One region of the Micromonospora sp. WMMD1082 genome, then DNA from elsewhere that is predicted to be linked to it. Evidence: riboswitches for the same ligand, from Rfam matches in the RefSeq annotation. Region 1 holds a riboswitch; the other holds the start of a gene.
What was found. A riboswitch is a leader RNA that binds a small molecule or an ion and turns the genes downstream of it on or off. The one in region 1 is predicted to bind thiamine pyrophosphate.
Positions count from the first base shown of each region.

Region 2: another riboswitch for thiamine pyrophosphate. It lies ahead of O7615_RS20100 (ECF transporter S component); the one in region 1 lies ahead of thiE (thiamine phosphate synthase).

Region 1 is NZ_JARUBM010000002.1:1,897,097-1,903,924, forward strand. It holds gene O7615_RS08870 (thiazole synthase) at 1-197, opposite strand, end outside; gene thiS (sulfur carrier protein ThiS) at 203-403, opposite strand; gene thiO (glycine oxidase ThiO) at 394-1,587, opposite strand; gene thiE (thiamine phosphate synthase) at 1,581-2,207, opposite strand; TPP riboswitch at 2,202-2,311, opposite strand; gene O7615_RS08890 (aldo/keto reductase) at 2,373-3,323, opposite strand; gene O7615_RS08895 (ATP-binding cassette domain-containing protein) at 3,352-5,031, opposite strand; gene O7615_RS08900 (methyltransferase) at 5,079-5,684, opposite strand; gene O7615_RS08905 (hypothetical protein) at 5,814-6,828, shown strand, end outside.
Region 2 is NZ_JARUBM010000002.1:4,358,510-4,365,337, forward strand. It holds gene O7615_RS20085 (PHP domain-containing protein) at 1-839, opposite strand, end outside; gene O7615_RS20090 (energy-coupling factor transporter transmembrane component T) at 965-1,765, opposite strand; gene O7615_RS20095 (ABC transporter ATP-binding protein) at 1,762-3,276, opposite strand; gene O7615_RS20100 (ECF transporter S component) at 3,395-3,985, opposite strand; TPP riboswitch at 4,058-4,162, opposite strand; gene O7615_RS20105 (permease) at 4,504-5,445, shown strand; gene O7615_RS20110 (TIGR03943 family protein) at 5,442-6,212, shown strand; gene O7615_RS20115 (alpha/beta fold hydrolase) at 6,313-6,828, shown strand, end outside.

The DNA of each region.
Region 1 (6,828 bases):
GCGAGCAGATCCAGCAGCCCGCCGGAGCCGCCCGGCCCGGTCTCCACCCGGCGCAACGCCAGGGTGACCAGCTCGGTGCCGGACGCCCGGATCGCCTGCTCCAGCACGTGCAGGTTGGCCGCGCCGCCGGTGCCCAGGATCAGCCGGGAACCGAAGCGTACGCCGCCCAGCTCGAAGCCCGCCGATGCGCCGTCCAACCGGCTCACCCGCCCTGGGCGGCGCTGAGCACCTCGACCCGGTCGCCGCCGCGCAGCACGGCCGCCGGCCAGCCGGTACGCGGCACCACCTCACCGTTCACCGCCACCGCCACGCCCCGCTGCTGGCCGGTCACGTCCCGGACCAGGTCGGCGACCGTGAGCCCGTCCGGCAGGCTGCGCCCGACACCGTTCACCGTCAGTTCCACGAGTCATCCTCCGTCGAGTGCGCGGGCGTGGTGGCAGCGCCGGCCGCCACCGGCACGGCGTCCCCCGTGGTGGCGAACCGGTCCGGCCGGAAGGGGGCGAGCAGCGGGTCGGGGCCACCCCCGGTGACCAGATCGGCGATCAGGTCCGCGGTGACCGGGGTGAGCACGATCCCGTGCCGGTGGTGGCCGGTGGCGACCAGCACGCCCGGGTGGCCCGGCAACGGGCCGAGGATCGGGGCGTTGTCCGGCGTACCGGGGCGCAGCCCCGCCACCGTCTCCACCAGGTCGTACTCGGCGAGTTCGGGCAGCAGGTCGACGGCGGCGCGCAGCAGCCGCAGCACCGCCCCGGCGGAGACGTCCAGATCGGAGCGCTCCTCGACGGTGGCGCCGACCACCACCTCACCGCTGTCCCGGGGGACCAGGTAGACGTGCTCGCCGTCTGCGTACCCCCGGATCACGTGCCGGAAGCCCGGCCGGCCGCCACCGGGCGCGCGCAGCCGCAGCACCTGACCCTTCACCGGCCGGACCGGCAGCCCGGTGAGGACGGCGGCGCCACAGCCGGCGGCGACCACCGTGACGCCGGCCCTGACCTCGCGTAGCCGGCGCACCGGCTCGGCGACCAGCACCGCCCCGGCCCGCTCGGCCGCGAGCCGCAGCGCCGGCACCAGCCGGCGCGGATCGACCTGATGGTCGGTGGCGGCGAGCGCGCCGCCCCGCAGCCGGGGTGCCAGCCCCGGCTCACGCTCGCGCAGCTGCGCGGGGCGCAGCGGCGTCACCGGCAACCCCAGCCCCTGCTGGTACGCCCAGAGCCGGCGCGCCTCGGCCAGGTCATCCGAGGTCAGCCCGACCACCAGCGTGCCCTCGGTCCGGTAGCCGAGGTCGGCGCCGGTCGCCTCGGCCAGCTCGGCCGCGAACCCGGGCCAGCGCCCGGCGGATTCGGTGAGCAGAGCGGTCAGCTCCCGCTCGCCGAAGTACGCCTCGGCCACCGGCGCCAGCATCCCGGCGGCCACGTGCGAGGCACCCGACCCGGGCGCCGGATCGTGCACGACCACCCGCAGCCCGCGCGCCGCGCACCGCCAGGCGATCGCCAGCCCGACCGGCCCCGCCCCCACCACCGCGACATCCGGTGCGACGAAGGGCCCCCGGTCAACGCCTCCGGCAGCGGAGGGGCCCCCGGTCAACACGCCAGCGCCCCGATCAGCTCGGTGGCGGCGCGGGCGGGGTCGGCGGCTCCGGAGAGCGCGCCGACCACCGCCACCCCGTACGCGCCGGCGGCCCGCAACGCGGGCACGTCCGCCGCCGTCACTCCCCCGATGGCGATCACCGGTACGCCGACCGCCTCGGCCACCGCCCGGATGCCGGGCACCCCGATCGCCGGTGGCAGCCCGTCCTTGGTGGTGGTGGCGTGACAGGGGCCCACGCCCAGGTAGCTCGCGCCGGCGGCGACCGCCTCGACCGCCGCACCCGGTTCCCGGGCGGTGGCACCCAGCACGGCGGCCGGGCCGAGCACCCGACGGGCCGCCGCGACCGGCAGGTCGTCCGCGCCGACGTGGCCACCGGCCGCGCCCGCCGCCAGCGCCACGTCCAGCCGGTCGTTGACCAGGCAGGTCACCCCGTACGGCGCGCAGAGGTCGAGCACCCGCCGGGTCAGGTCGTACGCCTGCCGGTCGGTCGCGGTGTCCTCGACCCGGACCTGCACCACGAGTTCGGGGGCGGCCACCAGCAGGGCGGCCCGCAGCACGGCGAGCGGATCCCGACCGGGCCGGGTGTCGGTGATCAGATGCAGTCGTCCCAGGGACGGCACGGCAACGCTCCTCCCTGCGCCGGCATTACCCGGATCAGGTTCGACGGTCGGGGGCTCACAGCCCCCCTCTCAGCCCGGTCGACCGGGCTCCCGTGGGTTACTTGCGTGTCACCGTACGGCAGATCCGCCGGCCTGCCAAGGCGGGCTCCCCGCCGACCCGGGTGGCTACCGGTCGAGCACCTCGCGCAGGGCCTTCAGGTCGGCCTCGCTGGGCTGCCAGGCACCGGCCTCGGCGTTGGCCCGCACCTGCTCGGCGGTGGTGGCACCGGCGATGACCGAGGTGACCGCCGGCTGGGCGGCCAGCCCGCCGATCGCCACGTGCAGCATCGACACGCCCCGCTCGGCGGCGTACGCCTCGATGCCCTCGATGGTGTCCCAGTCGGCGGCGGCAAGGCGCTGGGCGTACCGGCCACCGCCGGCGAGGCGGCTGCCGGCGGGCGGGGCCTCGCCGCGCTGGTACTTGCCGGTGAGCAGCCCGTTGGCGAGCGGGAAGAACGGCAGCATGCCGAGGCCGAACCGCTCGCACGCGGGCAGCACCTCGATCTCGGCGTCCCGGTTGAGCAGGCTGTAGTGGTTCTGCGCGCTGACGAAGCGGGTCAGCCCCCGGGTCTTCGCCGTCCAGTCGGCGTCGGCGATCTGCCAGCCGGTGAAGTTGGAGTTGCCCAGATAGCGCACCTTGCCGGCCCGCACCAGGTCGTCCAGGGCGGACAGCGTCTCGTCGATCGGGGTGCCCGGGTCCGGCTCGTGGAACTGGTACAGGTCGATGTAGTCGGTGTCCAGCCGGCGCAGCGACGCTTCGACCGCCCGCACCACGTACCGGCGCGAGCCGCGTACCCCGAAGTCGCGCCCGTTGCCGCCGCCCATCGACATGCCGAACTTGGTCGCCACCACCACGTCGTCCCGGCGGCCCTTGAGGGCCGCGCCGAGCTGCGCCTCCGACGCCCCGTGCGGCTCGCCATAGATGTCGGCGGTGTCGAAGAAGTTGATCCCGACGTCGAGGGCCGCGTCGACCACCGCGTGGGTACCATCGAGGTCGAGTTTGCGGCCGAAGTTGTTGCAGCCGATCCCCACCACGGACACCACGAGCCCGGAGTCGCCCAGCCGGCGATAGGTCATCTCAGTCACGAGATCAACCATATGTCGATCACCCGACGTCCCACACCGGCTCGTCCGTCTCCACCACCTCGCCGTCGCCCCGGAACAGCAGGAAGCGGTCGAAGGTCCGGGTGAACCAGCGGTCGTGGGTCACCGCCACCACCGTCCCGGAGAAGGCGGCCAGCCCGGCCTCCAGCGCCTCGGCCGAGGCCAGGTCGAGGTTGTCCGTCGGCTCGTCGAGCAGCAGCATGGTCGCCCCGGACAGCTCCAGCAGTAGCACCAGGAAGCGGGCCTGCTGCCCGCCGGAGAGCGTGCCGAACCGCTGGTCGCCCTGCCCGGCCAGCTCGTACCGGCTCAGCGCGGCCATGGCCGCGTGCCGGTCCATGCCGGCCCGGTGCTCGTCCCCCCGCCAGAGGATCTCGACCAGCGTCTTCGCCGTCAGCTCCGGCCGGTCGTGGGTCTGGGAGAAGTGGCCGGGCCGCACCCGCGCGCCGAGCCGGGCCACCCCGCCGTGCGCCACCGGTGCGAGCGCCGCCGCCGCGTCGACCGGCCCGTTCGCCGGGTCCGGATCCGTGCCGCCCCGGGCCAGCAGGCGCAGGAAGTGGGACTTGCCGGTGCCGTTGGCACCGAGCACCGCGACCCGGTCGCCGAACCACACCTCCAGCTCGAAGGGGTAGGTCAGGCCGTCGAGTTCCAGCTGCTCGCAGACCAGCGCCCGCTTGCCGGTCCGCCCGCCGGCCAGCCGCATCCGGATGTCCTGCTCCTTCGGCGGTACGGGGGGTGGCCCGGCCTCCTCGAACTTGCGCAGCCGGGTCTGCGCCGACTGGTACCGCGAGGCCATGTCGGAGTTGTACGCAGCCTTCTGCTTGTACATCAGCATCTGCTCGCGCAGCTTCTGGTGCTCCTCGTCCCACCGTTTGCGCCTCTCGTCGAGGCGGGCGTGGCGGGCTACCCGGGCGGAGTGCCAGTCCGCGAAGCCGCCCGGGTGTACCCAGGCACTGCCGCCCTCCACGGCGACCACCCGGTCGGCGGTACGCGCCAGCAACTCCCGATCGTGGGAGACGTAGAGCACCGACTTGGCCGATTCCCGCAGCCGTGCCTCCAGCCAGCGTTTGCCCGGCACGTCGAGGAAGTTGTCCGGCTCGTCGAGCAGCAGCACCTCCTCGGTGCCGCGCAGCAGCAGTTCGAGCGCGAAGCGTTTCTGCTGGCCGCCGGAGAGGGTGCGGACCGGGCGGTGCCGGGCGGTGTCCCACGGCAGGTCGAGCACGATGGTGGCGACCGTGTCGAAGAGCACCTCGGCGTCGTACCCGCCGGTCTCGCCCCAGGCGGCCAGCGCGTCGGCGTACGCCAGCTGGGCCTTGCCGGCGGCGGTGCTGTACTTGCCGCGCAGCTCGGCCGCGCGCATGGCCGCCTCGGTCTCGACCAGCCGCCGGCCGGCGTCGCGCAGCGCCGGCGGGGCGAGCGACAGGGCCAGGTCGGCCAGGGTCGACTCGTCACCGATCATGCCGATGAACTGGCGCATCACTCCCAGCCCGCCGGTACGCGCGATCGCGCCGGTGTGCACCGGCAGGTCACCGGCGACCATCCGCAGCAGCGTGGTCTTGCCGGCGCCGTTCGGCCCGACCAGCGCCACCTTGGCGCCCTCGCCGACCCGGAACGACACGTCGGTGAAGAGTTCCCGCCCGTCCGGCAGGACATGCCCGACCGCCGCCACGTCCACATATCCCACCCGGGCATCCTGCCCGAGCGGGACCGGCCGGCCAACCGATTACCCGGTCAGCGGGTGACGCGGAGCACCCGGAAGCCCTTCTGGCTGGCATGCCGGCCGACCTGCCAGCCCTGCTCGACCAGCCAGCGCTGCAAGGAGTCACCGCCGAGATGACGGGCCACCACGAGCCAGGCCACCCCCTCCGGTGCCAGTCGGGGCAGCCAGCGCAGCAGCATCTGGTGCAGCTCGTCCTTGCCGATCCGGATCGGCGGGTTGGACCAGATCTGCGCGAAGCCCAGGTCGGCGGGCACCTCCTCGGGGGCCGCCACGTGCACCCGGCCGGCCACACCGAGCCCGGTCGCGTTCGCGGCCGCCAGCTCCCGGGCCCGCTCGTTGACGTCCACCGCCCAGATCGTCGCGGCGGGCGCGACGGTGGCGAGTACGCAGGCGATCGGGCCGAAGCCGCAACCGAGGTCGAGCAGGGCGCCGGTGGTGGCGGGATCCGGCAGGGCGGCCTTGCGCAGCAGCACGGCGGTGCCCGGGTCGAGGCGGGAGGCCGAGAAGACCCCGGACGCCGAGGCCAGGGTGTAGTCGCGCCCGGCGACGGTGAACTGCACCTCGCGCGCCTGGGCGGGCGCGTTCGGCTCGGCGGTGAAGTAGTGGTCCCCGGTCACGCCGGCCATTCTCGCACCGGCGCGGATCCGACCCCAGGCACGGGAGTCGCGGCGGATGCGACACGTCCGCCTGCCACGTTTTCTCCGGAATTACCCACTAAAGGGATAAACGTCCTTACTCTGGACAACATGGTATATCGGTACGACTCCGATGAGGACGCCTACGCTCAGTACCGGGGCGACGAGCCCGAGGGTGAGCCGGTCCGGTCCGGCCCACCGCCCCCGGCCGGGCCATCCCCGTCGCGCTTCCCCGCGCCGTCGCTGGCCCGTCCGAACCAGATCGTGCTGCCCTCGTCGGCACCGCCACCCGGTACGGCGCCCATGCCGCCACGGGAACCGGCACCACGACACGAGCCCGTACCGGCAGCGGGCGAGCCGGTGTCGACCGGCGTCGGTGCGGCACCGCCCGAGCCGGGCACGACGACCATCGCGCCGCCGCCGCGTCGCGGTGGCGGCCGGGCCTGGCAGGTGCTGGTCGGCGGCGCCGCCGTGCTGGTGCTGCTCGCCCTCTGCGGCCTCACCGCCGCCACCCTGCTGGACGGTCGGACGTTGATCGGCCAGCAGGCCGCACCCAGCGCCGCGCCGGACACCACCCGTGGCGGCGCGCCCGCCGAGGCGAGCGACCTCGACTCCCGGGACACCGACCAGGCCCCGCTCACCGCGCGGGAGGTCTTCCCCGCCAGCACCCTCGCGATCGGCGACAGCCAGACCGGGTACGAGGTGCTCCGCACCCAGTCCAGCGCCAGTTGTGCGGTGGCCGCCACCGGGGAGGTCGCGGACCTGCTGGTGCGGCTCGGCTGCAACCAGGTCGTCCGGGCCACCCTCCGTGCGCCGGACGGGGACCACCTGGTCACCGCCGGGCTGTTCAACCTCGCCGACCGGTCCAGCGCCGAACGGGCCCGGGACAAGATCCGCCAGGTGCTCGACGAGCGGCAGGGCCGCTTCCGGGGCATGTCGGCAGGCGACGGCACCGAGGTCATCACCACCGCACCGGCCCGGGTCGGCTGGCAGGTACGCGGTCACTACATCGGGTACGCGGTGGTTGCCCGCACCGACGGCGCGACGATCCGCTCCGGCGACACCGGAGTCCGCGAGATCCTCTTCGACCTGCTCGAACAGCACCTGAACCAGGGCGTGCTGGAGC
Region 2 (6,828 bases), 2.5 Mb from region 1:
CCGCCGCTCTCGCGGGGCAGGCCGGCGGCCTGGTGGCCGGGAGCGCCCTCCATGCCGATGGCGACGCTCGGGTCGGCGTCCCGCCAGGCCCGGATCTCGTGCGGGGAGTCGATGCCCCGGCGGGCCGGGTGGTTGGCCAGGAAGAGCGCGCCCTCCACGCGGCGCTTGCGGACCGCCTCGCCGAGGAACTTGATGCCGGCGACGGCGAGCGCCTCGTTGGCCGGGGTGTTGTCGCCGGCGTTGCGCACGCTGCCGTCGAAGGAGTTCTCGAACTCCTTGAGCACGGCGACCTCGTTGCGTCCCGGGTGGACGAAGACGGTGGCGTGCTCGGCCGCCGGGATGTTCCACTCCAGGCCCTGGTAGATGAGTAGGTCCTTGAGCCGGGCGCGGGCGGCGACGATGTCCGGGTTGACCTTCTCCACGCCGATCTTCGCGTGGGTCGCGCTGCCGTGGTCGGTGACCACCATCCAGTCCAGGCCGTACGCCCGGGCGTGCTTGGCCTGGTCGATCACCCGGTACATGGCGTCCGAGCTGTACTGCGTGTGGATGTGGTGGTCGCCGGCGAGCCAGCGGAACCCGCCGGTCGTGCCGTGGTCGCCGCCGGGCCCGTGGCCGTGGTCGCCGCCGTGGCCGTGGCCGCCCGCCAGCGCGGGCGTGCCGGAGGCCAGCACGGTGGTGGCCGCGCCGGCACCGAGCAGGCCGGCGTTGCGCAGGAAGCCGCGCCGGTTGAGGTCGCCCGGCGGCAGTTCCGCGTCGGGGATGGACAGGTCGAGCGCCGGGGGTACGTCGGTACCGGCGGCGGAGGCGTGATCGTGATGGTGCTCGTGGCCGTGGCCCATCTGCTGCTCCAGTCGATCGAGGAGACGTCGCAGGTCAATCTGGTCGGGCCGGGGGAACGTCGCGTGTCCCCTTCGCGGCGAACACGCGAACATGCGGACATGCGCCTCCGGCGATATGTGCGCGGTCAGCCGAGCAGCGGGCGGAAGGCGCCGACCGCGACGCTGACCGCCAGCGCGGCACCGGCCAGCGCGGTCGCGCCGACGACGAGCAGCCAGTCGGCCGGACCGAAGTACTGCCGGCGGGCGACCGTGCGGGGCAGGCCGGAGTCGAAGCCACGGGCGTCCATCGCCACCGCGAGCCGGGTTCCTCGCCGGATCGCCCCGACCAGCAGCGTGAACGCGGTCGAGACGAACAGCCGCAGTTTCGCCACCGGGTTGCGGCCCGCCTCCACGCCGCGCGCCCGGCGGGCCATCCCGATCGTCTGCCACTCCTGCCCGAGCAGCGGCACCAACCGGAACGCCGCCAACGCGCCGATCGCGAACCGGGCCGGTGCCCTGGCGTTCTGCACCAGGGCGTCGGCCAGGTCGGTCGGGTCGGTGGTGGCGAAGACGATCACCCCGGGCAGCGCGACCGCGAACAGCCGCAACACCAGGCCGAGCGCGGTGATCAGCACCCCCGAGGTCACCACGACCGGTCCCGCGTCGAGCAGGACGCGCCCCGACCGGTCGGCGGCGAAGAGCACCATGGTGACCAGGACGCCGCCGGCGGCGGCCAGCAGCGGCCAGGCCCGGCGCGCCAGCACGGCGGGGCGCAGGCCGAACAGGGGCAGTACCGCGAGTTCCACGGCGATCGCGAGGGCCGGCGCGACCGGATCCAGCGTCGCCATCAGCGGGAACGCGAACAGCAGGGCCGCCGCCAGCTTGGCCACCGGGTTGCGCCGGGCCAGCGGCGCGTCCGGCCGGGCGATCGGCTCCAGGTTGATCACCGCTGCTCCGGCCGGTCGCCGTCGGATGCGGTCACTGCCGTGCCGGGGGGCGCTGCCGTGCCGGGGGGCGGGGGCGGTGCCGGTGTGCGGTCGAGGGTCAGCGTGCGATCGGCCAGCGCGGCCACGAACTCGGCGTCATGGGTGACCGTGACCAGGCCGTGCCCGGCGTCGCGGAGGTCCGCGAAGAGGTCCACCAGTTCCCGCCAGGTCCGCCGGTCCTGGCCGAAGGTGGGTTCGTCACAGATCAGCAGGCGGGGCGCGGTGGCCAGGGCGGTCGCCACGCTAAGCCGCCGCGCCTCCCCACCGGAGAGGGTGTACGGGTTGGCGGCGGCGAGCGTGGTCAGCCGCAGCCGGTCCAGCAGCGCGTCCACCCGCTCCCGGACCGCCGCCTCGGGTGCTCCGGTACGTCGTGGACCGAGCGCCAGTTCGTCGAAGACCGTGCCGGTGACGAACTGGTGCTCGGGGTCCTGGAACACCGAGCCGATCCGGCGGGCCAGCGCGGGCGCCCGCCAGCGGTGCGGGGGTTTACCGGCATCGGCCCCGGCCAGCTCGGCGCTGGCCACCAGTCGCCCGCTGCCCGGTCGTCCGCTGTCCGGTCGCAGCAGCCCGCCGAGCAGCAACGCGAGGGTGGACTTGCCGGCGCCGTTCGGGCCGAGGACGGCGAGCGCCTCACCGGCGCGTACGGTCAGGTCGGTGGGGGTGAGCCGGGGCGGGTGGCCGAGCTGTTCCGCGGTGAGCAGCACCTCGCCGGTCGGCGTGGTGGCCCGGCGCGCGGGGATCTCCCGGCCGGGCACCCAGACCCCCTCGGCGGCGAGCGCGTCGCCGTGCCGGCCGAAGACCGCCTCGGGGGTGCCGTCCGCGCGGACGCCGCCACCGGGGGCCAGCACGATCACCCGGTCGACCAGCGGCAGCGCCTCGGCGACCCGGTGCTCGACCAGGATCAGCGTGGTGTCGGCGTCCACCGCCCGGGTGAGCGCGGCGCGGATCAGGGCCGCCCCGGCCGGGTCGAGGTTCGCGGTCGGCTCGTCGAGCAGCAGTAGTTCCGGGCGCAGGGCGAGCACCCCGGCCAGCGCGAGCCGCTGCTGTTCGCCGCCGGAGAGCGCCGCCGTGGGCCGGTCACGGTGGTACGGGAAGCCGACCCGGTGCAGCGCCTCGTCGACGCGCGGCCAGATCTCCCCGGCCGGTACGCCCCGGTTCTCCAGGCCGAACGCGACGTCGTCGCCGCACCGGGCCATCACCAGCTGGGTCTCCGGGTCCTGGAAGACGATGCCGACCCGGTCGCGGGCCTGTCGCGGGTCGAGCCCGCCGATCTCGACGCTGCCCTCCTGCTCGCCGGAGTCCTCCGGCAGCAGCCCGGCCAGCGCCGCGAGCAGGGTGCTCTTCCCCGCCCCCGAGGGCCCCAGCAGCAGCACCCGCTCGCCCCGTTCGACACGCAGATCCACCCCGCGTACCGCCCAGGCCCGCCGCCCCGCATGCCGCCACCCAAACCCCCGCACCCACAACCCACCCATTCCACCCACCCCCTCCACTCGCCCTCACCCCCATCCCCACCCGGTTGATCATGAAGTTGGCGGGTGGTTTGGAGATCGAAACGCCCGCTAACTTCATGATCAACACGAAAGGGGTGGGTTAGATGGGGGTGCGGGTGCGGGCGGCGGGGAAGCGGTCGAGGGCGCCGGTGCGGGCGAGTGCCCTGGTGAGGGCGTGGGCGCCGGCGCCGGCGATCACCGTGGCGCTGACGATGGTGAGCAGCGCGTACGGGATGCGGTAGGTCGCGATGTCGCGTCCGGCGTTCCAGTAGACGAAGTCGAAGATCGCCGCGCTGAGACCGGTCAGCGCACCGGCCAGCACGGCGATCGGCAGTCGGTACGAGCGGTACCGGAAGGCGGCGAACGCCAACTCGGCACCGACGCCCTGCATCAGGCCCTGCAACAGCACGATGCCGCCCCACTGGCTGCCCAGCAGTGCCGAGACGATCGCCGCCAGCAGTTCGCAGTACAGCGCGGCACCGGGCTTGCGGATGATCAGGCCGCCGAGGACGGCTGGTACCAGCCAGACGCCGTAGATGAGCGTCTGCGCCGGCGGGAAGAAGCTGAAGGCGGCGTCGGTGGCACTCCAGACCAGGCCCCAGGCCCAGAAGATGACGCCGAAGGCGACGGCGATGACCGAGGCCACGACGATGTCGATGGTGCGCCAGCGGTTGCTGTCGGTGGTCTTCACGATGGTTGCTCCCAGTTCATGGTCGAACCAGGCAAGACGCACGCCCCGCCCGGCGGTGCCGGACAATGGCGGGCTGGAGGTGGACCGAACTCCCTGCGCTGGCATTACCCAGATCAGGTTCGAGGGTCTGCGGGCGGACCCGCACTCTCAGCGCTGTGCGCTCCCCTGTCGGAGGTGTTGTCTGTCCCGCCGACGCTAACACCATTGAAGATCGACAGACAATGTGATCTTCGCAGGTCACGACGGATGCTCGCGTCCGGAGCCACAACGGCGGCGGGGAAGTTCGGTGGGGGCGATTCTGTGACATTCATCGACGGTGCCGGCAGCGGGCGGTAATCTCAGGCCGCCGATCCGCACGGGCCGAGGGGCGACGGGTGACCACAGACACTGACCGGGCCGCGTCGGCCGGCGAACCGGAGGGTCGCCCCGGGGGCATCGCCACCGAGGTAAACCCCCCGGAGGTACGCGCACCGGAGCCCGCCGCCGACGAGCCGCCCCGGCGGTGGCTCGGCGACCGGATCGGCTCGGTCGAGATCCTGGCGGCGCTGCTGGTCCTGCTGATCATCTTCCGTGATCCGCTGGCCGGGGCACTGGACGATTCACGCCTGCAGACCTGGACCACCGTCTTCGTCTCGATCATGGTGCAGGCGGTGCCGTTCCTGGTCTTCGGGGTGCTGCTCTCCGCCGTGATCGCGGTCTTCGTACCCCGGTCGTTCTGGGCGCGGGCGCTGCCCCGGCATCCGGCCCTGGCGGTGCCGGCGGCCAGCGCGGCCGGGGTGGTGCTGCCGGGCTGCGAGTGCGGGTCGGTGCCGATCGCCGGTTCGCTGATTCGGCGGGGCGTCACGCCGGCCGCCGCGCTGGCCTTCCTGCTCGCCGCCCCGGCGGTCAATCCGATCGTGCTCACCGCCACCGCGGTCGCCTTTCCGAACAACCCCGAGATGGTCCTCGCCCGCGGCGTCGCCAGTCTCGTCGTGGCGATGGTCATGGGCTGGCTCTGGCTGCGGCTCGGGCGCACCGAGTGGATCAGGATGCCGCGCCGGCCGGAGCTGGACGACGCCTCCCGGGGCCGGGCCTTCTGGGCCGCGGTCCGCCACGACGTGACCCACGCCGGTGGCTTCCTGGTGCTCGGCGCGATGGCCGCCGCCAGCATCAACGTGCTGGTACCGGAGCGGTGGTTGCAGACCCTCGCCGACAACGCCTGGTTGTCGATCCTCGCGCTGGCGCTGCTCGCCGTGCTGCTCTCGCTCTGCTCGGAGGCGGACGCCTTCGTCGCGGCCTCGCTGTCGCAGTTCTCCCTCACGTCCCGACTGGTCTTCCTGGTGGTGGGGCCGATGGTCGATCTCAAGCTCGTCTCGATGCAGGCCGGCGTCTTCGGCCGCCGGTTCGCCTTCCGGTTCGCGCCGACCACGTTCGCGGTGGCCCTGCTGGTGGCCACCGGAGCCGGGGCGGTGCTGCTGTGAACCGGCAGGCGCAGGCGGTGGTCCTGCTGCTGCTCGGCGGCGCGGTGATCCGGGCCAGCGTCACCGACCTCTACCTGCGGTACGTCAAGGAAGGGCTGCGCCCGTTCCTGATCGCCGCCGGCGTGCTGCTGATCGCCGCCGCGATCATGACGCTCTGGTACGAGCTGCGCCCGGCCGCCCCCCGCGCGCTCGCCCCGGCCGGCGCCGGTGACCCGGCGGCCGGCTCCGGCCCGGATCACGACGGGCACGACGGGCATGGGCACGCCCATCACGAGCCGCGGGTCGGCTGGCTGCTCATCCTGCCCGTGCTCGGTCTGCTGCTGGTCGCCCCGCCGGCCCTCGGGTCGTACGCGGCGGGTCAGGCCGGCACCGCGCTCGGCTCCCAGCAGCAGTCGGACTACCCGCCGCTGCCCGAGGGCGACCCGGTGCAGGTCAGCGTCCTCGACTACGCCTCGCGGGCGCTGTTCGACCGGGGCGCCTCGATCGGCGACCGGCGGGTGCAGCTCACCGGCTTCATCACCACCGGCGCGGACGGCCAGCCGATCCTGGCCCGGATGGTGCTGTCCTGCTGCGCCGCCGACGGTCGGCCGATCAAGCTGGGGCTCACCGGCGACGTACCGGCCGGGCTGCCCGACGACAGCTGGGTGGAGGTGACCGGCCGCTACACCGACCGGCTCGGCCGGGATCCGGTCAACGACGCCGAGATCCCCTACCTTGAGGTCGAGTCCTGGCGGCAGGTGCCCGTCCCCAAGCGCCCGTACGACTGAGTTCCTGCCGTTGGACGGAGCGCGAGGCCGGACGGTGCCCACGCACCGCAAGGCTCACCGGCCCGTCGGGAGCGTGGCGGCCATCGGTAGGCTGCCAGGCATGCGCATCGATGCCCGAGGTCTGCGTTTCGACGTCACCGCCGGCGGCCCGGAGCAGGGCGAACCGGTGCTGCTGCTGCACGGATTTCCGCAGCACTCGGGCGAGTGGGCGGGTGTGCTGCCCGCCCTGCACGCCGCGGGTCTGCGCACCTACGCGCTGGACCAGCGGGGCTACTCGCCGCAGGCCCGGCCCACGCAGGTCGAGGCGTACCGGCTGGGTGAGCTGGTCGCCGACGCGACGGCCGTGCTGGACGCCCTCGGCGTGACCGCCGCACACGTGGTCGGGCACGACTGGGGCGCCGTCGTCGGCTGGGCGCTCGCCGCCGCCCACCCCGGCCGAGTGCGTACGCTGACCGCGGTCTCCGTGCCGCATCCGGCCGCCATGGCCCACGCGCTGACCAACGATCCACAGCAGAAGGCGCGCTCGGCGTACATGCTGCTGTTCCGGCGGCCCGTGGTGGCCGAGCGGACGCTGCTGGCGCTCGGCGGTGCCGGCCTGCGCCGGCTGCTGCAGGGG